One region of the Streptomyces sp. CA-251387 genome, then DNA from elsewhere that is predicted to be linked to it. Evidence: riboswitches for the same ligand, from Rfam matches in the RefSeq annotation. Region 1 holds a riboswitch; each other region holds the start of a gene.
What was found. A riboswitch is a leader RNA that binds a small molecule or an ion and turns the genes downstream of it on or off. The one in region 1 is predicted to bind cyclic di-AMP.

Region 1 (7,084 bases):
CCGAGAACATCCTCTACCTCGGTACCGCCTTCGGCACCGACCAGCTCTCCGGCGACAGCGGCATCGCCTCCGTCACCGCGGCGACCTTCTTCGTCCGCGTCATCATGTCGCCCTTCGCGCACCCCCTCTTCACGGTCCTCACCGGCATCGGCTTCGGCATCGCGGCGCTGTCCGGCCCGCGACAGCACCTGCGCCGCGTTCTCTTCCCGATCTCCGGGCTGCTGCTCGCCATGGGCATGCACGCCATGTGGAACGGCTCGTCGAGCCTCGGCGAGTACGGGTTCTTCGCCGTGTACACGGCCTTCATGGTGCCCGCGTTCGGCCTGCTGACCTGGCTGGTGATCTGGACCCGGCAGCGCGAGCTGAGGACCGTGCGCGAGGAACTGCCCGCGTACGTCGTCGCCGGGTGGCTGACCCCGGGCGAGCCGTACGTGCTCGGCTCGATGCGGGCCCGCCGGGTGGCCCGGCAGTACGCGCGGCGCCACGGCGGGCGAGAGGCGGCCCGGGCGGTTGGGCAGTACGAGGCGTACGCCACGTCGCTGGCGTTCCTACGCCACCGGGGGCGCCGTGGGCAGGCCGGCGCCGACTTCGTCGTACGGGAACGGGAGCTGCTGCACGAGCTGTGGGGGCGGCGGGAGTTCGCGCGTCCGGCCCTTGAACATGCGGTTGCCGCGCAGGCCTGGCCGACGTATGGGGGGCAGGCGTATGCGGCGTCGGCGCCGGTCCACTGGCAGCCGTACGGACCGGTGAACGGGCATATGTACGGTCCGCCGGCCCCGTATCCCCTCTACAACCCGTACCGGTCGTAGCAGAAGATCAGGCCGATGCGGCCGTGAGACGCCCGAGCTCGGTCTCCGTCAGCCTCAGCTCCCCCACCCCCAACAGTGCCGGCAGCTGCTCGACCGTCCGGGCCGAGGCGATCGGGGCCGCGACCGTCGGCCGGGACGCCAGCCAGGTCAGGGCCACCGTGGCCACCGGCGCCTCGTGGGCCTGCGCGATCTCGTCCAGGGCGGCGAGCACCCTGCGCCCCCGCTCCGTCTCCAGGTGCTTGCCGGCGCCCTGGGCGCGCGGGCTCCCCACCGTCGTACCGGCGCGGTACTTGCCCGTGAGGAAGCCGGACGCCAAGGCGTAGTACGGGACCGCCGCGAGGCCTTCCCGCTCGGCGAGGTCCTGGAGTTCGCCCTCGTAGGTGTCGCGGGAGACCAGGTTGTAGTGGGGCTGCAGGGCGACGTACCGGGCGAGGCCCTCGCGGTCGGAGAAGTCCAGGGACGCACGCAGCCGCTCGGCGGAGATGTTGGACGCGGCGATGTGCCGCACCTTGCCCGCCTTCACCAGCTCGTCCAGCGCGCCGATGATCTCCTCGACCGGGACTTCGGGCTTGTCGAAGTGGGTGTAGTAGAGGTCGATGCGGTCGGTGCCGAGGCGACGCAGGGAGGCGTCGGCGGCGGCCTTGATGTTGGCCGCGGTCAGGCCCTGGAAGTCGGGGTGCTGGCTGACCTTCGTGGCGATGACGACGTCGTCCCGGTTGCCGCGCGCTTTCACCCAGTTGCCGATGATGGTCTCGGACTCGCCGCCCGCGTTGCCCTCGACCCACGCCGAGTACGAGTCGGCCGTGTCGATGAAGTTGCCGCCCGCCGCCGCGTAGGCGTCGAGGACAGCGAAGGACTGGGCCTCGTCGGCGGTCCAGCCGAAGACGTTGCCGCCGAGAGAGAGCGGGGAGACCTCGAGGTCGGAGGAGCCGAGCTTGCGAAGAGAAGTCATGCTCGACATCAACGCCCTTGGCGGAAGCCGGTCTTCCGGGACGGCCGCAAATTTCCCGTAAACAAGCGGACCCCGGCCCTCCGGAAACCGGCAGCCCTGACGTGGGGGGTAAGCGTCAGGACTGCCGGGGGATCGGGGCCGGGTGATCAGAAGCGACGGATCGAAAGCAAGGGATCAGAGGCGGCTGATCAGAGGCGAGTGATCGGAAGCGGCTGATCAGAAGCGGGAGAACCTCAGGGCGTGAGGCCCTTGCTCTGCAGCCACGCCATCGGGTCGATGCCGTTCGCGCTGCCGTCGGGGTGCACCTCGAGGTGGAGGTGGGCGCCGGTCACGTTGCCGGTGGCGCCCACGCGGCCGATGACGTCGCCCGTGTTGACCTTCTGGCCGACGCTGACGCTGATCGAGGACTGGTGCGCGAACCAGAGCTCCGTGCCGTCGTCGAGGGTGAGCACGGTCTTGTAGCCGTACGAACCGTCCCAGCCGGCGAAGGTGATCGTGCCGGAGTGGACCGCCTTGATCAGCGTGCCGGACGGGGCGGCGAAGTCGAGGCCCGTGTGGTAGCCGGACGACCAGTAGGCGCCGGCCTGACCGAAGGTCGAGGTGATGGTGTACGAGGAGGTCGGCAGCGTGTACTGCTTGGCCAGCTCGGCGAGGCGCTCGGCCTCGGCCTTCTTGCGGGCCTCCTCCTCGGCGGCGGCCTTCGCGGCGGCGGCCTTGGCCTCGGCCTCCTTCTCCGCCTTGGCGGCCGCGGCGGCGGCCTCCTTCTCGGCGGCGGCGACCGCTTCGGCGGCGGCCTTGCTGTCGATCTGGTCCTGCTGCTGCTCGACCTGGGCGATGATCCGGGCCCGCAGCGCCTCACCGGCGTCGCTGGTGCCCTGAGTGGTCTCCTCGGTGGTCGCGCCCATGGTGCTCAGCGCGGTGCCGGTGTCCTCGGCGGCGGAGGAGTCGTCGTCGGAGATCAGGGGCAGGTCGGGCATGGTGATGGCGACCGGCGGCTTGCCGCTCTGCGCGCTGGCCATGCCGCCCGCGCCGACGGCGGCTATGACGCCGACGCCGAGAACCGTGGAGCTGCGCGCGAGTCCCCCGCCGCGCTGCTTGGCGACGCGATGCCTGCCACGGACCGGACGAATGGACTCCGCGGTGGGGTTCCACTCCTCGAACGGGCCCTCGTCGGTGCGGTAGCTGTCGTAGCCGAAGGTGTCGGTGCTGCGCTGACTCGGCACGAACGGGGCTTGCGGAGCAGGCCTGTTGGACGCCACGTGGGCGTACTCCTTTCCTTCCTTCTCGCCTACCGGGTTAGCTGACGGGTTCGGAGCAGGAAGGTCTCCTACGCGCGTATACCGTCCGTGACTTCACGGCGGAATCCGCGCGATTCACCCCAGGGTGGTGGTTCCCCGGTTCCCGTACTGCGGTACGGAATTCGGCGCGTGCGCACGGAGCCATCTCTTGTGACGGCTGGGACGACCGCGCTGCGTTATCGAACGTTAATAGACGCGAGGTGCGGATTCCAAGCTGTTCCTCTTGATCATTAACTATTTTCGCCGGGACTTACGGGTCATGAGCGGCCTAAATCGGGCGAGTTGGCCGGGCCTCAGGAGGCGCACAGGTATTGACGGTATGTCAGTTGTTATGCGGAGGGCGGTCGCGCGATCACCCTTGGTGAGGACGATCACGGCCGTCGTACGGCGATGAGGGCCATGTCATCCGCCATCCCGCCCCCGGAGTGCCGGCGCACCTCCGCCGCGAGCACACCGAGGAGCGCGGCCGGCTCGCGCTGTGCGTTGGCCCGCCCCGCGAGACCCTCCGCGGGGTCGTAGAACCGTCCTTTCTCGTCCCGCGCCTCGGACAGGCCGTCGGTGTACAGCAGCAGCGTGGACCCGCTCACGAAGTCGGCCTCCTCGGCCCGGTCGGGCCAGGCGCCGAGCTCCGCCATGCCGAGCGGCAGCGCGGGCTCGGTGGCGAGCAGGGAACGCACGCTGCCGTCGGCGTACAGCAGCAGGGGTGGTGGGTGCCCGCGGTTGACGAGGCGCACGATCCCGCTGCCGTGCGGCAGCTCGGCGAGTGCGGCGGTGGTGAACCCTTCGTAGGACTCGACCCCCTCGCGTCGCGTACGTTCGCGCGCCAGCGCCCGCTCCAGCCGCTGCGCCACCGCCTCCAGCGTGGCCTCCTGCTCGGCGGCCTCCCGGAAGGCCCCGATCACGACGGCGACGAACCCCACGGCCCCCATTCCCTTGCCGCGCACATCCCCCACGACGACCCGTACGCCGTGCGGGCTGTCCTGCACGGCGTACAGGTCGCCGCCGATGGAGGCGCCCTCCTGGGCTGCTTCATACCGGGCCGCGATCTGGAACCCACCGATCCGCTCGGCGGGCTCGGGCAGGACGGCGCGCTGGGCCGCCTCGGCGATCTCGCGGGCGGAGGCGAGGCGCTCGTTGCTGCGGCGGACGAGGATGTTGATGAGCACGGCGAGGACCGAGACGACCAGCACGGTGACCAGCTCGGTGATCACCTCCGCCCGGGGCAGGCCGCCGAGAAGGATGCGGAGGCCGAGCAGTACGGCGAAGGCCACCAGGCCCGTGACGGCCGTGCCGCGCTGTGAGTAGAGCGGGGCGGCGACCAGGGGAGCGGCGGTGAAGAAGGGGGCGCCGGTGAAGTCCGTGGGGGTGGAGTAGTCGTACACGCTCCCGGCCCCGATCGACAGGGCCGGGAGCAGCCGGACGAACCGGCGTGCGTACGAGATCCGCCGTTCCTCCACGTCACCAGGGTTGCCGAAGCGGGGGCGGAGGACGAGTGGGGAGGGCCGACCGGGCGAGTGGGCCGACGGGGATTCGGGGTGAGGGGGCAAAAAACACTCAGGGCCGGAACTGATCTGATCAGTTCCGGCCCTGAGCCTTCAGTAGCGGGGACAGGATTTGAACCTGCGACCTCTGGGTTATGAGCCCAGCGAGCTACCGAGCTGCTCCACCCCGCGTCGATGACTCAATAGTACGCCATCCGCAGGACCCCCAAGCACACGGCTTTCCAGGGCCTGCCTGTGATCAGTGCTTTTCGACCGTGTTGGGGGAGTTTGAGGCTTGCGGCGGCCGCAGAGGAAGATGCCACACCGTCCCGAACCCCCGCCCACCCGCAGGGGGCCGCTGTTCCTCGAGCGACGGTTCACTTCTCAGCGCCGGCCGGCATTTCAGCCCGTCCGGCCTTTGAGGACGAGGCCCTTTCGGGGCCGACGGGGGTCCAGGGGGGCGGAGCCCCCTGGCAGGGTGGAAGGGGCGGAGCCCCTTCAGGATGGGACGGGTAGGGGCGGCGGGGGCGAGAACCTCCCGGCACTGGCACCGGCACCGCCCCCCGCTCAAGCCCCCTCCAGCACCGCCACCGCCCGCCGCGCCACCTCCCGCCCGATCGGCAGCGACGCCGTCGCGGCCGGACTCGGCGCATTCAGCACATGCACGGCCCGAGCCCCCTCCCGTATCAGAAAGTCATCCACCAGCGACCCGTCCCGCAACACCGCCTGCGCCCGCACCCCCGCCGCCGCAGGCACCAGATCATCGGAGGTCACGGCAGGCAACAACCGCCGCACCGCCTCCGTGAACGCCCCCTTGGACACCGACCGCCGCAGCTCCCCGGCCCCGTACCGCCAGTGCTGCCGCGCCATCCGCCACACCCCGGGCCACGCCACGGTCGCCCCGACCTCCCGCGGCCGTACGACCCCCCACCGGTACCCCTCCCGGGCCAGCGCGGGCACCGCGTTGGGACCGATGTGCACATCCCCGTCGATCCCGCGCGTGAGATGCACCCCGAGGAACGGGAACGCCGGATCCGGCACCGGATACACCAGCCCCCGCACCAGCTCGGGCCGCGCCAGCGAGTAGTACTCGCCCCGGAACGGCACGATCCGCACCCCCGGCTCGTCCCCCGTCATCCGGGCCACCTCGTCGCAGTACAGCCCGGCACAGTTCACCAGCACCCGCCCCCGCACGACGTCCCCGCGCGTGGTCCGTACGGCGACCCCCAGCTCCGCCCGCCGGTCGATCCGCTCGACCTCCGCGCCGTACCGGATCTCCGCTCCCGACGCCTCGGCCAGCTGCCGGGCGACCTCGACGAAGTCGCACACGCCCGTGGTCCCGACGTGTATCGCCGCGAGCCCCCGCACCTCGGGCTCGTACTCCGCGATCTGCGTGGCGCCGAGCTCCCGCACCGGAATCCCGTTCTCCCGCCCGCGCTGCACCAGCGAGTGCAACCGCGGCAGCTCCGAGCGCTCCGTCGCGACGATCAGCTTGCCGGTGACGGCGTGCGCGACGCCGTACTCCGCGCAGAACTTGACCATCTCGGCGGCGCCCCGCACCGCGTACCGCGCCTTCAGCGACCCCGGCCGGTAGTAGATCCCGCTGTGGATGACCCCGCTGTTCCGCCCCGTCTGATGCCGGGCGGGCCCCGGCTCCTTCTCCAACACGGTGACCCGCGTCCCCGGCGCGGCACGCGTGATCGCATACGCCGTGGCCAGCCCGACGATCCCCCCACCGATCACGAGCACGTCACAGTCGTAGTCGATCGCCCGCACCTGCGCCGCCACCTGCACCACCTCCGGCTTCGATAGTGCACTGCGCCACTGACAATGCGTTCAAACCCAGGGGACCGCGGCGCTGCCAAAGGGGCGCGGGGCTGTATCGATATGCGGCTCCGCATCGATATGCGGCTCCGCCGCGGGGCCGCGAGCAACCCACGGCAACCCGCAGCCCCAAGATCACAGAATCCCGGCAGACGCGACGGAACCCGGCCCTCACCGCGGAGCGCTTACGCCGGAGCCATGAGCAGCGGCCGAGCCCGCTCCCGCAGCTCGACCACCCGCGGCTCATCCCCATACGGCTCCAGCCGATGCAGAAGATCCTTCACATACTCGGTGGTCCGAGCCGACGATATGCGCCCCGCGACCTCCACCGCCCGCACGCCCTGCTCGCACGCCGCATCGAGATTGCCCGACTCGAGCTCGGCGACCGCCGAAACGACGAGCCGCAGCCCGTGCGACCGTACGAACTCCTCCGTCGGCTTCGACAGCGCCTGCTCCGTGAACCGTCGCACCTGCCGGGGAGCCTTCAGGTCCCGGTAGCACTCGGCGGCGTCCGCGGCGAACCGGTCGTAGGAGTAGAACCCGAGCCAAGACGGATCGTTGTCACCCTCCCGGGACCGTTCGAGCCAGCCCTCTGCCGCTTTCAGCGCTGCTCCCGCCGCCTGCGCGTCACCCGCGCGTGCGTGCGCGCGTGCCTCGACGAGCCGGAAGAAGCTCATGGTGCGGGCCGTGGCGAGGCCCCGGTTGCGTTCCAGGGCGGCC
Region 2 (7,084 bases), 3.7 Mb from region 1:
CGCTCCATGCGCGCCCTGACCGACCGCACTCTGGCCCGCGCCGAAGCCGACGGAACGACGCCCCGGGCCGCCGCGCATGCCATCGCGGCGGACCGGCTGCCGGTGATCGCCGAGCGGTTCGGCTGGCACCGGTGACGCCATCACCGCGCGCGATAGGGGTGCCCCCTCTGGGGAGGTACGCGCCAGGCGCCACCCAGGCGGGCGGGAATTCGCCGACAGGGCCTAGGGTGACGAAGTGGCAAGAGTGCGGTTGAGCGTGGCGGAGCGGCGTGAGGAGTTGCTGCGGGCCGCCGTGGAGCAGATAGAGGCGCGGGGCGTGGCAGCGGTCAGGATCGCCGACGTGGCCTCGGCGCTCGGGGTGAGCAACGCGCTGGTGCTCTATCACTTCGCCACGAAGGAGAAGCTGGTCGCGGCCGCGTTCACCCATGCGGCCGAGGGCGACCTGGCCCGGTTGCGCAGACTCCTCGGCCGCCGTACGACGGCGCTGCGCCGGCTGCGGGCGGCGGTGCGCTGGTACGCGCCGACCGGACAGGCCAAGGGCTGGCGGCTGTGGATCGAGGGCTGGGCGGCGGCGCTGCGCGAGCCCGCACTGCGGCAGGTCACACGGGAACTGGACCGGCAGTGGAAGGCCGCCCTCGCCGAGGTCATCGCCCAGGGCGTGGCCGCGGACGAGTTCCGCTGCCCCGACCCCGCCGGCACGGCCCTGCGCCTCACGGCTCTTCTCGACGGGCTCGCCGTACAGCTGACGTCGTACCCGGGCGCGGTGTCACGCGCGCGTGCCCAGGAGTGGGTGGACGAGGCACTCGCCCGGGAACTCGGGCTGAAGCGGGAGGCGTTGACAGCGTCGGCGCGGTGAGGTCGCCTATCGCCGAGCGGTCGGTCCCCCACGGACACGGCAGCCGTGTGGGCGTTCACCACGGCCACGGCCAGCCGCGTGGGCGTTCATCACAGCCACGACAGCCGCGTGGGCCACGCCCCCGAACAGGACGCGGCCCACACCAACGACCACTAACGACGCACCGTCTCAAGCCACCGATTCGATCCGCATCTTGATGTCGTCCGGCGACAGCGCTCCCTTGGCCGTCACATGGTCGCCCGACGACTCGCCCCGCAGACGCCGCCCGATCCACGGCACCAGGTACTCGCGCGCCCAGTGGACGTCGTCCCGGCGGATCTCGAGGGTGCCACGGGGCGGAAGCGGCGGCCAGGGCTGGTCCGGGTCGGCCGGGACCTCCAGGCCGAGGACCTGCCCCGCGCGGAGCGCCACGCGCGTGTGCCCCTCGGGAGAGAGGTGCAGCCGGTCGTCGTCCCAGGCCCGGCGGTCCTGGATGGTTTTCAGGGACCACAGGTCGAGCACGGGGCAGCCGTACCGGTCGGCGATGGCCCGCACATGGCCGTTGTAGGTGGCGATCTTGCCGCGCAAATGCTTCAGCACGGGTACGCCACGGGTGTCGAAGCCGGTCGTCACCATGACGGTGCCGACCGCGGAGGTGAGCCGGGCGATCGCCCGCTCGAAGCGCTCGGCCACCTCGTCGGGGTCGGTGCCGGGCCGGATGATGTCGTTGCCGCCCGCGCAGAACGAGACCAGGTCCGGGGCCAGTTCCACAGCCTGCGGGAGCTGGTCCTCCACGATCTGGTCGAGCAGTTTGCCGCGCACGGCGAGGTTGGTGTAGTTGAAGTCGCCCTCGGGCCGCCGGTCCGCGAGCAGCACCGCGAACCGGTCGGCCCAGCCGACGAACGCCCCGTCGGGGCCGGGGTCGCCGACGCCCTCGGTGAAGCTGTCCCCCACCGCGACGTACGACCCGATCTCTGATCTGCTGTCACTCTTCGAATCGCCTGCCACACGGGCATGATTCACCTTTGAATGTGACTTACGCGACCGTAAGGAAGGGTTGACGGGCGGTGAGATAAGCCACTCCTAAAGTGTTGGCCAAACCTGGAATAAGCCTCTGATCAGGGGCGTTTTAGGCTCAACCGCCACACCCGGAAGTCGCTGATCCGGAAGTGGCTCCATACGGTCCGGAACGCGAAGTGCCCGCTGCGGTAAGGCTCTTGGTCGACGTAGTCGAAGACGAGCCGTCCGTTGTTCCACCACCGCACGGTCGACCCGTCGGAGACGACACGGACCCGGTTGGGCTGGTTGGGCACCAGCAGCGGCTCGGTGTAGTCGTAGATCAGCGGGCGGGCTCCGACCTCGCCGACGTACCGGCGCAGTCGCGTCGTGGTGTTGTAGTTGGCGCCGTAACCGGCGTAATAGGTCTTGAGGTAGTCGTACTCCGCCAGCGCACCGCCCCGCTGCGTGGCGAACAGGTCGTCCGGGGAACGGACGTCGGTGGCGTTCCAGAAGTTGTTGAGGTCGGACACACGGTCGTTGGCCCCGCCTTCCGACACGGCGGTGGCCGTGTACTCAAGGAGGTACGGCCCTTCGAGGCGTCTCCTGAACCACACCGTGGCACCGCTCGGCACGTCGATCTCCAGCACACCGCGCGACGCGGTGATCGTGCCGCCGTCCTGCAACTCGGTCACCCACTGGGCGAGGCCATGGCGGAAGTCGTCGTGGGCGATGAGCCGGCGGTGGGACGCGGCACCCGCCGCGCCCGCGGGAGCAAGTGCGCCCAGGGCGGCCCCAGCCGCGAGGATTCCGAATGCTCTGCGCGTGGTCGTCACGAACGGGACTCCTTCATAGGGGCGTTGACCTTAGAAAGCGCTTGCAGCGGCTGAGCGGAGATCACTCTTCCCCATCACCCCCTTCCTGTCGACACCCCGGACACGCCGAAGGCCGGACCCGGGGATCAGGGTCCGGCCTTCGGCGGCGTGTCAGGCGATGGGAGTCCCCCCGCTCGAGCGAAGCCGAGAGCGGGGGAGTCGGCGCGGGTCAGCCGATGGCGACGCCCTTGGAGCGGAGGTAGGCGACCGGGTCCACGTCCGAGCCGTAGTCCGGCGTGGTGCGGATCTCGAAGTGCAGGTGCGGGCCGGTCGAGTTGCCGGTCGAGCCGGAGAGGCCGACCTGCTGACCCGCCGTCACGGTCTGGCCGGCCGAGACGGAGAGCGAGGACAGGTGGCCGTACTGCGCGTAGTAGCCGTCGGCGAGCCGGATGACGACCTGGTTGCCGTACGCGCCGGCCCAGCCGGCGGAGACGACGGTGCCCGCGCCGACCGCCTTGAGCGGGGTGCCGGTAGCGGCGGCGAAGTCGACGCCGGTGTGGTAGCCGCTCGACCACATGCTGCCCGCCACCTTGTACGCGGTGGCGACGGAGGCCGCGGAGACGGGGGCGCTGAAACCACTGGCGGGGGCGGTGTCGGCGCTCTCAGCGGCCTTGGTCGTCTTAGAAGCGGAGGACTTCGCGGCGGACGAGTCCGACGACGACTTCGAGGACGACTTCGAGGACGACTTCGGGGACGAAGAGGAGGACGACGGCGAGGACTTGGGGGCGCTCGTCGCGGCCTTCTGGCCGCCGATCGTGAGCTTCAGACCCGGGTGGATCAGCGACGGGTCCTCGCCGACGGCCTCGCGGTTGTCGGCGTAGAGCTTCTTCCAGCCACCGCTGACGTTCTGCTCGTCGGCGATCTTCGAGAGATAGTCGCCGACCTTCACCGAATAGGTCCGCACACCCGTCTTCTTCTCGGTGGCCTCCTTCTCGGCCGCCTTCTTCTCGACGACCGGAAGGGACTGAACGGCCTTTTCCGAAGCGGACTGCGAGGGAGCGGCATGGGCGCCGGTGGCCCCGAAGAGCGGGAGGGCGAGAGCGGCGCCGCCGGTTCCGGCGACGGCGATGGAGCGGGTGAGGCGCGGGGACTTCGGGCGGCGGTGCTTACCCTTCGCGGGCATGGCGAATTCCTCTCCGGCGCCTGCGAGGTGAGCTGTCGGGTGCGGGCTGGAGATGCCCGGCCGCGCCGTAACGCGGCTTTACCCCTAGCCTGTTCCGGAGACCGGAACAGGCGGTTGTACCTGTGGGTCCCCCGCTCCTGCCATGGTCGGGTGAGTCGGTGCGGGCTCCGGTCGGCGGCAGGATTCGGCGTCCGTCCGGATTGGTGGCGAACGTAAGCGAGGAAGACGCACGGGAACAAGTGAGAGGTTCCGTCCGAATGCGTTCCTGTTGATCCCTTGTGGGAATTCCCGGTCACCCTGAGTGAATTATCGGCGCGTCGCCCGGCACAAAACCCCTTGAAAATCACGTGAATTACGTGAACATGACGGGCGACGCTCGGTCACGAATATGACGCTCCTCACGTGACGCCGCTCCAGCTTTCCTCAATCCAGAGCGAGTTGGAATGAAGGCACCAATTCGGACAGAACAACTAGATGCGACGCAGTCGGATAACTGCCGCATCAAGGTCGCCGTGCAATCCGGTACGCAGTCCGTGATGCAGCAATACGGCACCTCTGTGAACTTCGCCCGTTTCGCGGCATTCGTACGATGCTGTCGGGTCGAGCCCCCTCAGCCGCAGCGCCGGTACGGCCTCGCCGTAGCTCTGCGCCTGGAGCCAGGCGAGGACGACGGTCTCGTCACCGAGGACGTACTGCACCGCGCTCAGCCCACCCCGCGGAGGCCGCAGCCGGTACAGATCCCCGCGCTGCACGAGGGGCCGGATCTCCTTGTAGAGCTCCACCCACTCCCGGGCCTCGGCAAGCTCCGCCTCGGTCCACTGCGTGAGGTCGCCGCCGACGCCGAGCACCCCGGCCATGGCACTCACGAACCGGAAGCGCAGCGAGCTGACCCGGCCGTTGAGCTGGTTGTTCGGACTGTCGGTGACCCACGCCGCCATGACCCGCGCCGGATGGATCTGGCTGAAGCCGTGCTGGATGGCGAGCCGGTCGAGCGGGTCGGTGTTGTCGGACGTCCACACCTGGTCCGTACGGCTCAGCACGCCCAGGTCGATCCGGCCGCCACCGCCCGAGCAGGACTCGAAGGCGACGCCCGGGTGAGCGGCGCGCAGCCGGTCCAGCAAGGCGTAGAAGGCGTGGACGTGGTCCACCCAGAGCCGCTGCGGGTACGGCTCGCCGGGCCAGCCCGCGTCGGTGAAGCAGCGGTTGAAGTCCCACTTCACGTAGTCGATCGGGGCGCTGGAGAGGAGCCCGTCGAGCTGGTTCCAGAGGTACTCCTGGACGTCTTCGCGGGCGAGGTTCAGTACGAGCTGATTGCGGAATTCCGTCCGCTTTCGTCCGGTCTGGTACTGCACCCAGTCCGGGTGGGCGCGGTACAGCTCGCTGTCCGGATTGACCATTTCCGGCTCGACCCAGATGCCGAACTGCATGCCGAGGGCGTGCACATAGTCGGCGAGCGGCTTGAGGCCGTTCGGGAAGCGGTCCGGGTTGGGCGTCCAGTCGCCGAGTCCGGCGCGGTCGCTGGTGCGCGCCCCGAACCAGCCGTCGTCCACGACGAACAGCTCGACACCGATGGCCGCGGCCCGCCGCGCGAGGGTGCCCTGCTGCTCCTCGGAGATGTCGAACTCGGTCGCCTCCCAGGAGTTGAACAGCACGGGCCGGTCCTGATCGGCGTCAGGGATCACATGGGCGCGCTGATAGGCGTGCCAGGCCCGGCTCGCGCCCCCGAAGCCGCCGTCGCTCCACAGCCCGGCGAAGACGGGCGTCACGAACGACTCGCCCGCCGCCAGCCGCAACAGACCCGAGTCGTCGTATCCGGCCCCGCCGGTGATCTGCACGCGCGCGTCCGGCAGCTGGGCCACCGCGATCCGCCAGGACCCCGACCAGGCGAGGGCGCAGCCGTACACCTCACCGCGCTCCTCGGTGGCGTCGGTGTCGAGCGCGACCCATGGCAGGAGCGGGTGCCCGGTGTGGCCGCGGCGGCTGCCGAGGACCTTCTCACCGTAGGTGAGGGACGACTGCGTCAGCCGGGACTCCGCCGCCCAGCGTCCGTGCAGCTGCGACAGCCGCCAGTCCTCGCGGTCGGGCAGGGTCCAGGTGGCGGAGTCGGCGCGCAGCAGCTCCAGGTCGGGCCCCTGGTTGTCCAGGGTCACCCAGCGTTCCACGACGTCGTCACGCATCCGGTAGTGCAGCGTGATGCCCAGCCCGCCGTCCCGGAACCGCAGCCGCAGTTCCCCGCCCTGAGCACCCCCCGCGCCCTCGACGCTCTCCGCGCCCTCGGTCTCGTACGCCTCGAAGGTCCACTCGGTGCCGCGCCGCTCGTCGGTGCGCACGGACAGGGCCGGCCGTACGAAGCGGGGGCCGCCCTCGACGGGGTACTCCTCGTGTCCGTCGAGCGGGGACTCGAAGCCCCGGTACTGCGGAAGCGCCCGGGCGGCCAGTTCCTCGGCGTCGGCCAGCGCGATGCGCGGGCCCCAGTGGAGGTGCAGCAGCTCGTCGCCGTCCGTGAGATGGAGGGCGTAACTGCTGGTCGGCCCGGAAAGAACCCAGGTACGCCCGTGGTCGGAGATCTCCAGCATCAAGCCCTCACATATTCGAACAGGTCCGATCAAGCCGGAACATCATCACGGGCCGCGAGCCTCCGATGCAACGCCTGTGGACAACTCATTGCCCCAGGAAGCCATGTCGTATGGTCGAGAGCGCACCCCGTCGGCCGCACCGCCGAGCCGCGCCGGCGGGGCCGACTGGGAGGAGCCCCCGTGACGCAGCAGATCCCGTCGACCGAGCCCGAGCTGGCCGGAGTCCGCAACTTCCGGGATGTGGGCGGCCTTCCGACCGTGGACGGACGGCGGGTGCGGTACGGGGTGCTGTTCCGCAGCGGCCACCTCGCGCACGCGACCGAGGAGGACGCCGCCTTCCTCGGCTCCCTGGGCCTGCACACGATCTTCGACTTCCGCAACGCGGCCGACCAGAAGCTCGAGGGTCCGGACGTCGAGCTGCCGGGCGTGCGCAATGTGAATCTGCCGCTGAGCGACCCGGCGGACGGCGCCGAGTTCTGGAAGATGGTCCGCGACGGCGACATCGACCAGTTGCGGGAGATCCTCGCGGACGGCAAGGCCGCGAACCGGATGATCGACTCGTACCGCAGGATCATCAAGGAGCGCACGGCCGAGCACTCCCAGGTACTGCAGGCGCTCACTGATGACAGCGTCCCCGCCCTCATGCACTGCGCCGCGGGCAAGGACCGCGCCGGCCTGT
Region 3 (7,084 bases), 1.2 Mb from region 1:
CGGTGCCCGGCGGTGGTACGGAGGTCGAGCTGGAGATGGAGAGGGCGGAGAAGACGTCATGAGCGACCCGACCGAGGCGAACGAGCCTGTGGAGTCGACCGGCGGGGGCGCGGGCGAGCGGCACGTGCGCGTGGTCCTCGTCGACGACCACCGCATGTTCCGTACGGGAGTCCAGGCCGAGATCGGCCGGACCGAGCAGACCGGCGTCGAGGTCGTCGGCGAGGCCGCGGACGTCGATCAGGCGGTCACGGTCATCACCGCGACCCGGCCCGAGGTCGTCCTCCTCGACGTGCACCTCCCGGGTGGCGGCGGCGTCGAAGTGCTGCGCCGCTGCGCCGCGTTGATGGCGGACACGGAGCAGCCCGTGCGCTTCCTCGCGCTCTCCGTCTCGGACGCGGCGGAGGACGTGATCGGCGTGATCCGGGGCGGTGCGCGCGGGTACGTGACGAAGACGATCACCGGCACGGATCTGGTCGACTCCATCTTCCGGGTCCAGGAGGGCGACGCGGTGTTCTCGCCCCGCCTCGCCGGGTTCGTACTGGACGCCTTCGCCTCCACCGACGCCCCGCCCGTCGACGAGGACCTCGACCGCCTCACCCAGCGCGAGCGGGAGGTGCTGCGGCTGATCGCCCGTGGCTACGCCTACAAGGAGATCGCCAAGCAGCTCTTCATCTCCGTCAAGACGGTCGAGTCCCATGTCTCGGCGGTCCTGCGGAAGCTCCAGCTGTCCAACCGGCACGAACTGACGCGGTGGGCGACGGCCCGGCGCCTGGTCTGAACCCGGTCCCGGTCTGCTCGCTCACACCACCCGGGTGGCGCCCGCGAACGGCATCTCGTCGAGCGGGGCCACCCGGACCGGTGCCGACGGGTTCGGGGCGTGGATCATCTGGCCGTTGCCGATGTAGAGGCCCACATGGCTGATGCCGGAGTAGAAGAACACCAGATCGCCCGGGAGGAGTTCGGAGCGGGAGACACGGCGTCCGGCGTCGATCTGGGCATACGTCGTACGGGGCAGGGAGAGGCCGGCCGCGCGGTAGGCGGCCTGGGTGAGGCCGGAGCAGTCGAAGGCGTCCGGACCGGTCGCGCCCCAGACGTAGGGGCTGCCGAGTTTGGAGTAGGCATACGAAATGGCGGCCGCAGCCCGTGAGTTGGGGGCCTGTGCGGCGGCGGAGCCGGGGACTGCCAGGGCGTCGCGGGCGCTCGTCGAGGAGCGTGCGGCGCGGCTCGCGCTCCCCTGGAGCTGGGCGCGCTCCTCGGCGGTCAGCCGGGCGAGCAGCCCCCGGGCCGTGTCCAGCTTGCCGGTGATCGTGTCCTTGTGGCGGTGCAGTTCGGCCTGGCGGGACTTCAGCGAGGTCAGTTCGATGCGTGCGGCGCCGCGCAGCTGCTCGATCTCCCGCAGCTGCTCGCGGATGCCGGCGACGGACGCCGCCTGCCGGTTGCCGGCGCGTTCGGCGAACTCCGCTCCGTCGAGGTAGCGGTCGGGGTCGTCCGAGAGCGCGAGCTGAAGGGCCGGGTCGAGACCGCCGTCGCGGTACTGTGCCGCCGCCATCGAACCCAGCGCGTCCCGCGCCGAGTTGAGCTTCTCCGTCCTGCGCGCGGCCTCATCCTGCAGGGTCCGGATCCGCCGCTCGGCCGCGTCCGCCTTCTCCTTCGCGCCGTTGTACTTCTCGGTGGCGACTTCCGCCTCCTGGTACAGCTTGTCCACCTTCGCCTTGACCTGCGCCGGTGTCAGCTGTGGTTCGGCATGTCCGGTCCCGTCGAAGCCGGTTGCGCTCGCCGCGCCCGCCAGGGCGATCGTCCATGCCGTGCGGGCCGTACTGCCGCCGACCGAGCGCTGACGGGGCTTTCGATGCGCTGCCACGTGGACTGCACGTCCTTTCCTGCGACCGCCTGGTCCCGCTGCGTCTGCCAGAGCGGCGGACGTATCACCGCCCCGGGAGAACGGCGGCGTATGAGCGCCTGGGGGAGCGGACGTACGACCGCCCCGGGGTGGGTTACGCGTCCGGCGGCGGCCCACACAGGGGGAGCGGGACGCCGCCGGACTTTTCTCGGCGGTGGTGTCCGACTGCCGCCCCTGGCCCGGGCGGCGGTGGGGAGCCGGTCACCTGGTGGAGGACGCTAAACCTCACCGTGTCGGGTCGGTGACGCGTTGTGCGGAAGTGCCGGGAGCGGACCGGGGGATGACCGTAAGTGAGCGTGATCCCGGAACGGGGGCGTCGGGTCAACGCGGGGTGATGACCGATGTGGCGGTTTCGGGGGTCGCCGGGAATGGGGGGTGCTATGGGGCGCATATATGCAGCGGATTAGGCTCCGGCTTCATGGACGTACTCATCCATCTCTTCGTCGGCCTGCACATCATCGGTATCGCCGCGCTGCTCGGTGGTTTCCTCACGCAGATGAAGGCGATGGGTCAGGGCACCGCCCGGTTCGTCCCCGCCATGCTGCACGGAGCCGTGACCATGCTGGTCACCGGGGTGATCCTCGTCGGGCTCAACCAGGCGGACGATCAGTCCGTCAACAACATCAAGATCGGCGTGAAGCTGGCGCTGCTGATCGTGATCCTCGGGCTCGTGTACGTGAAGCGGGACGAGGAGAAGGTGGAGAAGGGCCTCTTCGGGCTCGTGGGGCTGCTGACCGCGGCGAACGTCTTCATCGCTGTTCTGTGGACCTGACCTCGGTCTCGAGGGCGGTTCCTGGCCTGGTTCCGGGGCCGGCCCCGGAACCACGTCCGGTGTAGGTCCGTGCCGCCTCTGCGATGGCCACGCGCGCGTGCGGAAGCAGTGGGCCACGCGCGCGTGGGTGAACGTCAGGCCGGGCGGACCACGCTGTGGATCGACGACTCTCCGTCGTAGTAGATCGACTCCTCACGGACGTACGCGCCGGGCTTCGGGGCGTGGATCATCATGCCGTTGCCGATGTAGAGGCCCACGTGGGTGACGTCGTCGTAGAAGAAGATCAGGTCGCCGGGCTGCGCGTTGGAGAGGGGGACCGTGGTGCCGGCGTTGACCTGGTCGTAGGTGACGCGGGGGATGTCCACGCCGGCGGCCTTCCAGGCGGCCTGGGTGAGGCCGGAGCAGTCGTAGGAGTCGGGGCCGGTGGCGCCCCAGACGTACGGCTTGCCTATCTGGGCGCGGGAGAAGGCCAGGGCCTTCTCGGCCTTGGTGGCGTACGAGGAGTCCGTCGCGGATGAGTCCGACGTGCTCGAGTCGGACGGCTGCTCGGTGCTCTCCTGCTGCTGGGCGGCCTCCTGGCGCCGGCGCTCCGCCTCCGCTTGCTGCCGGGCCAGCTCCGCTGCCTTGCGTGCGGCTTCCTCCTGCTTGCGCTTCTCGATCGCGGCGAGGCGTGCCTTTTCCTCCGCCGTCAGCTTCGAGAGGAGTTCCCGCGCGTCGGACAGCTTCTGCTGGACCGTGGACTTGGCCTTCTGCAGGTCGTTCTGCGACTCGGTGAGCGTCTCGAGGCTCTGGGTGGCCTCCTGACGCTTCTTCATCGTCGTGGACTGCTGCGTGAAGTAATCGTCGACCGCTTCCTTCTGACGACCGGTCATACGGTCCATCAGCTGGGTCTGGTCGAAGTAGTCCTGCGGAGTGTCCGCCAGGAGGAAGGTCGCGGTGTCGGGGGCGGCGGCTCCCGTGCGGTACTGGGCGGCGGCGTTGCGGCCGAGCTCCTCGCGTGCGTCGTTGAGCTCCTGGGTGCGCTTGGCGACGTCGTCCAGGAGGGTGTCGACGCGCTTGCGCTGCTTCGCGGTCTTCTCCTTGGCCGCGTTGTACTTCTCGGTCGCCGACTCCGCCTGGCGGTAGAGGTCGTCGACCTTCTTCTCGACCTCTTCGAGGCTCGGCTTGTCGTCCGTGGAGGGGCTCGCGTTGGCCGTCTGGGACAGCAGGGCCACGGAGGTGAGGGCCGCCGTGGCGAGGGCGGGGGTCCGTATGCCTGCTACGCGTGTCCCTGCGGGACGCGACTTGCGGTGCGACGCCAAGGGAGGCGACTCCTTCCGTGCTCCGCCTACCGAGTTAGCTGTCGGGTTCGGGCGGGTGGTTCCGGAAGGGTTGCCCTACGGCCGGTCCCGGGAGGGAAGTCCGGCCGATTCACCCCGGGTTCGGTGGGTCCCCGGCTCCGGTCGCAGTGCGGCGTACCGGACTCGGCGGAGGCCGTGCGGCCCGGCGACGTTCGCCGGTGGGGGTCGTACGGCCTGCCCGGCACGGTAGCCAACTCGTGTGGCCCCTGTGAAGGTTGATGTTCGATATGCCCGATACATTTTCGTGACCTTGAGTCAGAGCGTCGCCGATCACGATGGGTGACGGTGTGTTTGTGGTGATTTGAGGTCTCTGGGGTATGTGGCGGCGTATACGCCTGTCTGGGCGGCTTGTGCCATATTTAAGTCTTGATCACGGGCCGTGGCAGGGTGGTTCTGCAGGGTGAGATTCCGTCGGGTGGGCGGGTTTCGGAAGATCATCGGGCTCGGAAACAGGCGATGTTCTCAGGGCGGCGGCGGGCTGTCAGTGGGGCGCCCTAGACTCGGAGAGCGATGAGCAGCCTCTTTGACGACAGCTTCCTGGCGGACCTCCAGGCCCCACGGGCCCACGAGGAGGAATCCCCGCCACCGCCCGAGGACGATCACTCTCCGGAACCGGTTCCGGACGATCTGTTCGGCGGGAAGTTCGACGTGCCTCCGGACCGGGACGCCTACTACCGCGACGGCGCCCCGCGCCCGGCCATCGACGCGGCCGCGCTCCTGGAAGGGCTGAACGACAACCAGCGCGCCGCCGTCGTCCACTCCGGCAGTCCGCTGCTCATCGTGGCCGGCGCGGGGTCCGGCAAGACGCGTGTGCTCACCCATCGCATCGCCCATCTGCTGGCGGAGCGGAATGTGCATCCGGGGCAGATCCTCGCGATCACCTTCACCAACAAGGCCGCGGGCGAGATGAAGGAGCGCGTCGAGCAGCTCGTCGGCCCGCGGGCGAACGCGATGTGGGTGATGACCTTCCACAGCGCGTGCGTGCGCATCCTGCGGCGGGAGAGCAAGAAGCTCGGGTTCACGTCGTCGTTCTCGATCTACGACGCCGCCGACAGCAAGCGGCTGATGGCGCTCGTGTGCCGGGATCTGGATCTTGATCCGAAGCGGTTCCCGCCCAAGTCCTTCAGTGCCAAGATCAGCAACCTGAAGAACGAGCTGATCGACGAGGAGGACTTCGCGGCGCAGGCGAGCGACGGCTTCGAGAAGACCCTCGCCCAGGCCTATGCCTTGTATCAGCCGCGGCTGCGCGAGGCGAACGCCCTCGACTTCGACGACCTGATCATGACGACGGTCAATCTGCTGCGCGCCTTCCCGGACGTCGCCGAGCATTACCGCCGCCGCTTCCGGCACGTCCTGGTAGATGAGTACCAGGACACCAACCACGCCCAGTACGCGCTCGTGCGCGAGCTCGTCGGTACCAGCGAGCACCCGGTGGACGTGCCGCCGAGCGAGTACGACATCCCGCCCGCCGAGCTGTGCGTCGTGGGTGACGCCGACCAGTCGATCTACGCCTTCCGCGGCGCCACCATCCGCAACATCCTCCAGTTCGAGGAGGACTACCCGGACGCGACGACGATCCTGCTGGAGCAGAACTACCGCTCGACGCAGACGATCCTCTCCGCCGCCAACGCGGTGATCGAGCGCAACGAGTCGCGTCGGCCCAAGAACCTGTGGACCAATGCGGGTGCGGGGGCGCGGATCACGGGCTATGTCGCGGACACCGAGCACGACGAGGCGCAGTTCGTCGCCGACGAGATAGACCGCCTCACGGACGCGGGCGAGGCGAAGGCCGGGGACGTCGCCGTCTTCTACCGGACGAACGCCCAGTCCCGTGTCTTCGAAGAGGTCTTCATCCGCGTCGGCCTGCCCTACAAGGTCGTCGGGGGGGTCCGGTTCTACGAGCGCAAGGAAGTCCGGGACGTGCTGGCCTACCTGCGGGTGCTGGCCAACCCCGAGGACTCCGTGCCGCTGCGGCGGATCCTGAACGTGCCCAAGCGGGGCATCGGCGAGCGCGCCGAGGCGATGATCGACGCCCTTGCGCAGCGGGAGAAGATCAGCTTCCCGCAGGCGCTGCGGCGCGTGGACGAGGCGTACGGCATGGCCGCGCGGTCGACCAATGCCGTCAAGCGGTTCAACACGCTGATGGAGGAGCTCCGTACGATCGTCGAGTCGGGTGCCGGGCCGGCCACCGTCCTGGAGGCGGTGCTCGAACGGACCGGCTATCTCGCCGAGTTGCAGGCTTCCACGGATCCTCAGGACGAGACCCGCATCGAGAACCTTCAGGAACTCGCGGCCGTGGCCCTGGAGTTCGAGCAGGAGTCGGGCGAGGGCGAGGCCTCCGGCGGGCTCGCGGACTTCCTGGAGCGGGTCGCGCTCGTCGCCGACTCCGACCAGATCCCGGACGAGGACGAGGACGGCTCCGGCGTCATCACCCTGATGACCCTGCACACCGCCAAGGGTCTGGAGTTCCCGGTCGTCTTCCTCACCGGCATGGAGGACGGCGTCTTCCCGCACATGCGCGCCCTCGGCCAGAACAAGGAGCTGGAGGAGGAGCGGCGGCTGGCGTACGTCGGCATCACGCGCGCGCGTGAGCGGCTGTATCTGACGCGCTCGTCCATGCGCAGCGCGTGGGGGCAGCCGTCGTACAACCCGCCCTCCCGCTTCCTGGAGGAGATCCCGGCGGCGCACGTGGACTGGAAGCGGACGGGGGCGACCGCGCCCATGTCCTCCGGTCCCGCGGCGGGCGTGGCGGCCTCCCTGTCGTCGTCCCGCTCGCGCTCCTCGGCGTCGGGCGCGTCCGGCTTCGCCACGCGCCGCACCTCGGAGAAGCCGGTCGTCCAGCTCGCGGTCGGGGACCGGGTCACGCACGACCAGTTCGGACTCGGCACCGTGATGGCGGTGAAGGGCACGGGCGCGAACGCCGAGGCGACGATCGACTTCGGGGACACCAAGCCGAAGCGGTTGCTGTTGCGGTATGCGCCGGTGGAGAAGCTCTAGCTTCCCTGGAGCACTGAACCCCCGCCGCAATGGCGGGGGTTCACAGGGTGAGTGGTGTGCGCTGCCTTACGACGG
Region 4 (7,084 bases), 3.4 Mb from region 1:
GCCCCACAGGGGAGCGACGGCCCGATCCGTACCGGGCGTACGCAAACGCCGTCCTGCTGCCCGACGCGTCGGTCCTCGTGGTCGGCGGAGCGACCTCGGAACGCCTTCCCGTCCTCGGCGGCGGCAGGGACGGGAACGCGGTGCACTGGGCGGAGCGCTACACCCCCGACTCCGACACCTGGGAGAAGCTGGCCGAGTCGCCGAACCGGATCGCGCGGGTCTATCACTCGGTGGCGCTGCTCCTGCCCGACGGCCGGGTCTGGATCGCGGGCTCCAACCACGACAGCGACCGCAACCAGGGCGGAGTCCGCAAGGACGACCCGTCGAAAGGAGATGCGCGGGAGCTGAGGATCGAGGTCTACTCGCCGCCGTACCTCTTCACTCGCGACGAGGCGGGGGCGATCGTGCCCGCCGAGCGCCCCGCTGTCGGCAGGCTGCTGATCGGGGCCGGACACGGCCAGGAGTTCCGGGTCCCGACGCCCGAGGCACGCGGGATCCGGCGGGTGCACCTGATCCGCTGCGGCTCGGCCACCCACGCCTTCAATCCCGACCAGCGGCTCGTCGCCCTGCACATCACGCGACGGGAGGACGACGCGATCACCGTCCTGATGCCGCCGAACGGCCGGGTGGCGCCGCCCGGTTACTACCTGCTGTTCCTCGTCGACCTGGCGGGCACCCCGTCCGTGGGCCGGTTCGTGCGGCTGCAGGACGAGTACCCCCTCGCCGAGATCTACGTCGGGCGCCCCGTGACCGCCCCCGACCTGCCCGACCTGCCGGTGGGCACCAAGGTCCTGGACGTGCCGCAACCCGTCTGGGACCTCGGGACCGTCGACATCGGCAGGACCAGGACGGCCCGGATCTTCTGCAAGAACGTCGGGACCGGAGGGCTGCGCATCTCCCCGCAGGGCTTCTCCGGGGACTTCCGCACCGAGGACGAGCCCGACTCGCCGCTGTGGGGCACGCGTGGCAGGAAGAAGAACCTGGACGTGACGCTCACCGGGTCACCCGCTCCCCGGGGCGATCTCGCGGTGCTGGAGGTGAAGTTCACCCCCACCGAAACGGGCCCCCACGCCGGGACGCTGCTGGTCCACACGAACGCCCCGGACCTGGGCGGCTTCCATGTGAAGCTGAGCGCGAACGTGCGCGGTTTCTCCGTGGCGCTCGTACCGGCGGTGGCCGGGCCGGACGTACCGTTCGGGGAGGTCGAGGCGGGAGCCACGGTGCCCCGGACCGTGATCGTGCGCAACGAGGGGTCGATCGACGCCGTCATCGACGAGCTGTTCATCGACGGCGACGGTGCCGCGAAAGGCTTCAGCGCGCCTGTGGTGCTGTCGGACCGCCGCGTGCCGGCAGGTGCGTCGCGCTCCTTCCCCGTGTGGTTCTCTCCGCGCACCGTCGGCCGGGTGGAGGCGGAGCTGGTCCTGGAGACGAGTGATACGTCCGCCCCGGCCAGGTTCACCGACCGCCGCACCCTCAGGGTCAGCGCGGTGGGGGTGGGCCCACGCCTCGAAGCGGCGCCCGCCCGGCTGGTCTTCGGCCCGCAGGAGATCCGGACGGCCAGTACGGCGCAGCAGATCACGGTCACCAACACCGGGTCCCGCCCGGCTGCCCGGATTCGCCTCGCGGTCAGCCGGGAGTGGCGTGTCCTCACGCCGCTGCCGGACACCGCCCTGCCACCCGGCGGGAGCCTCGCTCTGGACGTGGTCTTCACCCCCGGACACGCCGGCCCGCTGGCCGGCACGCTCACGCTCGACGGCGACACGCTGGACGGACCCGTCGCCGTCGCGCTGGAAGGCACCGGGGTGGCCGCCCCGATCGCGCTGCTGAATCCCGCCGCACTCGCCTTCGGTGACCAGCCGCTCACCACCCACGGGCTGCCCAGGGCGGTGACGGTGAGCAACGAAGGGGTGCTCGATCTGGAGATCGGCGCCGTCGATCTCGTGGGACCTGACGCGGGTGACTTTCAACTCGCCGAGGACCGCTGCCGACGGGAGACCATCCCGCCCGAGCGGTCGTGCACGGTCGCCGTCCTGTTCACCCCGAGCGCACTCGGACCCCGCAGGGCCGAACTGCGGATCACCGACAACGCTCCCGGCAGCCCCCGCACCGTCGCGCTCACCGGCACGGGTGTCCCCGCGCCCCTGTGCGGCGCCGACCCGACCGCGGTCGGCTTCCCGCCGCAGCGTGTGGGCAGTGCGGCCACACCGCACCATGTGACCCTGACCAACAACGGAACCGATCCGATCACCGTGACCTCGGTGACGGTCACGGGAGCCGCGGCGGGCGACTACGCGGTCCAACAGGGCTGCACCGGCGGCCCGTTGGCCCCCGGAGGCTCCTGTGCGGTCGAGGTGACCTTCCGGCCGACGGCGATCGGCGTACGGGACGCCGAGCTCGTCGCGCGGTGCGCGGCTCCCGTGCCCGGCCTCTCGGTGCCGCTGACCGGCACCGGTCTGGGCACGGTGGTGACGTTCGATCCGCCGGGGCTGACCTTCGATGCGCAGCCGGTCGGCTCGTTCAGCGCACGGCAGGACCTGCTGCTGACCAACACCGGGAACGCCGAGCTGACGATCCAGAGCCTCGCGGTCAGCGGCGACTTCCGCCACGACCACTCCTGCAGTGTGCTGCGGCCGAACGGTTACTGCCGGATCAGGGTGATCTTCCTCCCGACGGCGGAGGGCCCCCGCGCCGGCGAAGTACGCGTCACCGACGGCCTCGGCCGGACCCACACCGCTGCCCTGCTCGGAACCGGGGTGGCTCCTCATGTGGCACTGAGCACCGCCGCCCTCGACTTCGGCGACCAGGCGGTCGCCTCCGCCTCCGCTCCCCGGACGGTGCAGCTGACCAACACCGGCTCCGGAGCGCTGACCGTCCAACATGTCGACTTCGCCGACGGTGCGGCCGGCTTCGCCAAGACGGCGGACACGTGTACCGGTGCCGTCCTGCGGGGCGGCGACTCCCGCTCGGTCGACGTCACGTTCACCCCGCCCGCTCGAGGGGAACTCCTCGGCAGCCTCAGGATCAGCACCAACGCCCAGGACAGCCCCCACGTCATCCGCCTCCGCGGCAACGGAGTATGACCGGACCCGGTCTGCAGACGGCTGTTCGGTACCCGGCTGCACCTCGGGGAACCCGTCCCCGGCGCCCTCGAACTCATGGCCGTGCACAGGGATCGCCGCTACCGTGATCGACCGGCTTCCGCGCGGGAGAAGCAGTCGGGAGAAGGAGTGAGGGTGGGCGGCAACGGGTCGGGGGCCGTGTTGGTCACCGGTGGCAGCGGGTTCGTCGGCAGTCATCTGGTCAGGCGGCTTCTGGAGCGCGGCTACGAGGTCCACGCCACCGTGCGCAGCACGGCCGACACGGCGAAGGTACGGCCGCTGCGGGAGTTGCAGGACGCGCATCCGGGCCGACTCTCGCTGTTCGAGGCGGACTTGCTGACGGAGGGCGCCTTCGACGAGGCGATGAGCGGGTGCCGGGTGGTGTGCCATGTGGCGTCGCCGTTCCGCATGCCGGAGAAGATCAAGGACGGCCGCCGGGACATGGTCGACCCGGCCCTGCTCGGCACGCGCAATGTGCTGGCGGCCATCGAGCGGACGCCGACGGTCGACAGGCTCGTCCTCACCTCCACCGTGGGCGCGATCTTCGGCGACTACGCGGACGTCCTGGACATGGACGGCGCGGTGCTGTCGGAGCGGTACTTCAACACCACCAGCACGGTGGAGAACAACCCCTACCACTACGCCAAGACGGTCGCGGAGCGCGCGGCGTGGGACGCGGAGGCCGCCCAGGACCGCTGGCGGATGGTGTCGGTCAACCCCGGCCTGATCCTGGGCCCCTCTCTCACGCCCGCCTCGGAGTCCGGCAGCCTGTTCCTGCTGGAGGAGCTGTTCAAGGGCTACTTCTTCTACGGCGCACCGGACTTCAGCTTCACCACGGTGGACGTCCGCGAGGTCGCCGACGCGCACATCGCGGCGGCGGAGAACCCGGACGCGAAGGGCCGTTACATCCTCGCCGCCCGGACCATGACGTCCTTCCACGAGATGGCCCGCATCCTGCGGACCCGGTACCCCCGCGACCTCCGCCTCCCGCGCACCGCACTCCCCCACTGGCCCGTACGCGTCCTCGGCCCGGCCTTCGGGCTGACCCAGGACTACATCCGCAAGCACCTCGGCATCCGCTTCGAGGTGGACAACAGCCGGAGCGTGAGCGAACTGGGCATCACCTACCGCCCGATCGAGGAGACGATCCTCGATCATTACGCGGCGTGGCGGAGCCAGCGCGCCGCGAAGTGAATTCGGCCCTCGATCCGCTCCGAGCGTCGAAGGTCACAAAAACGTATCGGACATTTCACACGTCAATCTTCACGTGAGACACACAAGTTGGTTAAGTTACCCGTCAGGCCGCGCGACGACCTCCGGCGAACCCGCCGGGACGCGCGGCCTCCGCCGAGTCCGGTGCGCCCGCAGGGCCACTGGAGCCGGGGACCCAACCGAACTTGGGGTGAATCGGCCAACTGCCCTTCGGGGCAAGGACCGTAGGGCACACCTTCCGGACCGACCGCCCGAACCCGTCAGCTAACTCGGTAGGCGGAATACGGAAGGAGTACGTCGCCCATGACGCCGGAACGCACCGCGCGTCCGGGGGCTTTGAGCCTGCCCGGCATGCGCAATTCCGCACTCGCGTCGGCGGCCCTCACCTCTGTGGCCCTGCTCGCACAGACGGCCAACGCCGCCCCCTCCGTCGGGGACGAGACGCCGAGCCGCGAGGAGGTCAGCCGACGGGTCAGCTCCCTCTACGACCGGGCCGAGTCCGACACGGGGACCTTCAACGCCACCCGCGCGGCGGCGACGGGACCGCGGGGGCGCGCCGACCGGCCGACGGGCGCCGGACGCGGGTCCGCCTCGGCGGTCCGGCGGGACGAGAACAGGCGCAGCGACGCCGCCCTCGACAGCGTCGCCCGCCAGTGGTTCGACGTGGCCCGCTCGAAGCTGGGTCCGACCGTCCCGGCGAGGCTGCCGAGCGACAGGGTGCCGGACCGTCCCAGCGGGACACGGCCCGCGCGTCCTGCGGAGCGTGCGGTCGATGGCCTCATCGACCGGGGTCGCGAGACATCCGGCCGCGCCGCCCTGGAGCTCCCCGCCGCCCCGGTCGCCGAACTGACGTCCGCTCCGGCCACCGGCACAACTCCCGTGGCAGAGCTGACCGCCGGCCCCGTCGCCGCCCTGCCGGCCGCTCCGGAGGCCCCGCAGGAGACCACCTGGGCCACCCAGCACACGCAGGACACGCAGAGCACCCAGAGCATCCAGACCGCCCTCGCCCTGCCCGCCCCGACCACCGCGCCCGCGACCGAGTCGACGGCCGATCCGCAGCAGCGGTCCTCACTGCGGACGACCAAGGAGCAGAGCCGGCGCAAGCTCGACCGGGCCCGCCAGTTGCTGTCCGCGTACACCGCGAAGCAGGGCACCACGCTCGCGCCGATCGAGACCGCGCCGAGCGAGGCACCGGCCGCCGACACCTGGAGCGCCACGCCGACCGCGCTCGAGCCCACCGACACCTGGAGCTCCACACCGGCTCCGGTCCAGGCCGCGGCCGAGACGCAGTGGCAGGCGCTGCAGGAGCTGGGGGCGGCCGACCTGACGCCGGTCCCGGCCGACACGACGGCCTGGGCAGGCACCGCAGGCTGGTCTGCCGACACTCCCACGGTCGCCACCACAAGCCAAACCCTCGGCGCGGGTCAGACACTCCACCCCCGGGCCCTCGACACGAGTCCGGCCCTCGATATGAGCCGCGCTCTGGACACGAGTCCGGTCCTCGCCCCGAGCCATGCTCTGGACACGAGCCAGGCCCTCGCCACGAGCCAGGCCCCGGACACAAGCCCGGCCCTGGACACAAGCCCGGCTCCGGGCACGAGCGTCGCCACGTCCACCGCACCCCAGGACACCCGAGCCCTGCGGGCCCTGGAGTTCGCCCGCGCCCAGCTCGGCAAGCCCTGCGTCTGGGGTACCACGGGCCCGGACGCGTACGACGGGGCAGGCCTCACCCAGGCCGCCTGGAAGGCCGCCGGCATCACGCTCCCGCGCACCCCGCAGGAGCAGGCGACCGCCGGCCGCGGAATCGCCCTCACCTACGTCGAACCCGGCGACCTGGTCCTCTTCCACGTCGGCCACGTCGGCATCTACTCCGGGAACGGCATGATGATCCACGCCCCCGGCCCGGGAGCGTCCATCCGCGAGGAGTCGATCCACTACGCCGGTGAGGCGGCGATCCACAGCGTGATACGCCCCGCCTGATCCGCCGACCGACCACCGCCACCCCGCCTCCGCGAGGCGGGGTGGCTTTCGCTTCCCCGGGTTTCCCGTCTCCCGGTCCCTCGGCCTCCCCTCGGTGACGCCCCTCCACCTCGGCTTTGTCGGTACGTCCTGACAAGCCCATTGACATCACCTGCCGACGCCCGCATAGTACCTGCCACTAGAGCGCGCTAGTAAAGCGCTCCAGTCGTATCCAGCGGGCGGTACCCCGTGAACCTCCCCCCACCTGAGAATCCGCCCTGATCAGCACAGTGAGGTGCATGGGACATGCGCAGACACCACCGAGCCGCCGCTCTGACCGCCACGGTGCTGGCCGGCGCCCTGTTCGCCACCGGCTGCTCGAGCAGCTCCGGCGGCAAGAAGTCCGAGGAAGACACCGCCGGCGCCGCGGCCGGCAAGGCCACCACCCCCCGCATGACCGTGGCCATGATCACCCACGCCGCCCCGGGCGACACCTTCTGGGACCTGATCCGCAAGGGCGCCGAAGCCGCCGCCAAGGACAACATCAAACTCGTCTACTCCGCCGACCCCAGCGCCGGCAACCAGGCCAACCTCGTCCAGAACGCCATCGACCAGAAAGTCGACGGCATCGCCCTGACCGCCGCCAAGCCCAGCGCCATGAAGGCCGTCATCGCCAAGGCCAAGACCGCCGGCATCCCCGTCGTCGGCTTCAACTCCGGTCTCGACGATGGAAAAGCCTCGGCATGCTCCAATACTTCGGCCAGGACGAGAACATCGCCGGCCAGGCCTTCGGCGAAAAACTCAACGCCACCGGC

Region 2: linked by a shared signal. The riboswitch ahead of ACQEV2_RS36435 (LysM peptidoglycan-binding domain-containing M23 family metallopeptidase) and the one ahead of ACQEV2_RS20100 (M23 family metallopeptidase) in region 1 are both predicted to bind cyclic di-AMP.
Region 3: linked by a shared signal. The riboswitch ahead of ACQEV2_RS25880 (NlpC/P60 family protein) and the one ahead of ACQEV2_RS20100 (M23 family metallopeptidase) in region 1 are both predicted to bind cyclic di-AMP.
Region 4: linked by a shared signal. The riboswitch ahead of ACQEV2_RS04840 (C40 family peptidase) and the one ahead of ACQEV2_RS20100 (M23 family metallopeptidase) in region 1 are both predicted to bind cyclic di-AMP.

What each region holds. Positions count from the first base shown of each region.
Region 1 covers NZ_JBNJMJ010000001.1:4,505,777-4,512,860, reverse strand. Annotated here, with positions in the region: gene ACQEV2_RS20110 (PrsW family intramembrane metalloprotease) at 1-809, shown strand, start outside; gene ACQEV2_RS20105 (aldo/keto reductase) at 817-1,761, opposite strand; gene ACQEV2_RS20100 (M23 family metallopeptidase) at 1,995-3,020, opposite strand; cyclic di-AMP (ydaO/yuaA leader) riboswitch at 3,032-3,197, opposite strand; gene ACQEV2_RS20095 (PP2C family protein-serine/threonine phosphatase) at 3,431-4,516, opposite strand; tRNA gene ACQEV2_RS20090 (tRNA-Met) at 4,659-4,732, opposite strand; gene lhgO (L-2-hydroxyglutarate oxidase) at 5,108-6,316, opposite strand; gene ACQEV2_RS20080 (MFS transporter) at 6,550-7,084, opposite strand, start outside.
Region 2 covers NZ_JBNJMJ010000001.1:8,208,764-8,215,847, reverse strand. Annotated here, with positions in the region: gene ACQEV2_RS36455 (Glu/Leu/Phe/Val dehydrogenase dimerization domain-containing protein) at 1-135, shown strand, start outside; gene ACQEV2_RS36450 (TetR/AcrR family transcriptional regulator) at 236-856, shown strand; gene ACQEV2_RS36445 (SGNH/GDSL hydrolase family protein) at 1,025-1,843, opposite strand; gene ACQEV2_RS36440 (DUF6250 domain-containing protein) at 1,954-2,667, opposite strand; gene ACQEV2_RS36435 (LysM peptidoglycan-binding domain-containing M23 family metallopeptidase) at 2,876-3,829, opposite strand; cyclic di-AMP (ydaO/yuaA leader) riboswitch at 3,834-3,992, opposite strand; gene ACQEV2_RS36430 (alpha-galactosidase) at 4,300-6,405, opposite strand; gene ACQEV2_RS36425 (tyrosine-protein phosphatase) at 6,586-7,084, shown strand, end outside.
Region 3 covers NZ_JBNJMJ010000001.1:5,741,967-5,749,050, forward strand. Annotated here, with positions in the region: gene ACQEV2_RS25860 (ATP-binding protein) at 1-62, shown strand, start outside; gene ACQEV2_RS25865 (LuxR C-terminal-related transcriptional regulator) at 59-778, shown strand; gene ACQEV2_RS25870 (NlpC/P60 family protein) at 800-1,861, opposite strand; gene ACQEV2_RS25875 (hypothetical protein) at 2,319-2,672, shown strand; gene ACQEV2_RS25880 (NlpC/P60 family protein) at 2,807-3,973, opposite strand; cyclic di-AMP (ydaO/yuaA leader) riboswitch at 3,982-4,137, opposite strand; gene pcrA (DNA helicase PcrA) at 4,523-7,009, shown strand; gene ACQEV2_RS25890 (M23 family metallopeptidase) at 7,076-7,084, opposite strand, start outside.
Region 4 covers NZ_JBNJMJ010000001.1:1,115,420-1,122,503, forward strand. Annotated here, with positions in the region: gene ACQEV2_RS04830 (choice-of-anchor D domain-containing protein) at 1-3,080, shown strand, start outside; gene ACQEV2_RS04835 (NAD-dependent epimerase/dehydratase family protein) at 3,234-4,292, shown strand; cyclic di-AMP (ydaO/yuaA leader) riboswitch at 4,434-4,605, shown strand; gene ACQEV2_RS04840 (C40 family peptidase) at 4,614-6,290, shown strand; partial or broken gene ACQEV2_RS04845 (substrate-binding domain-containing protein) at 6,576-7,084, shown strand, end outside.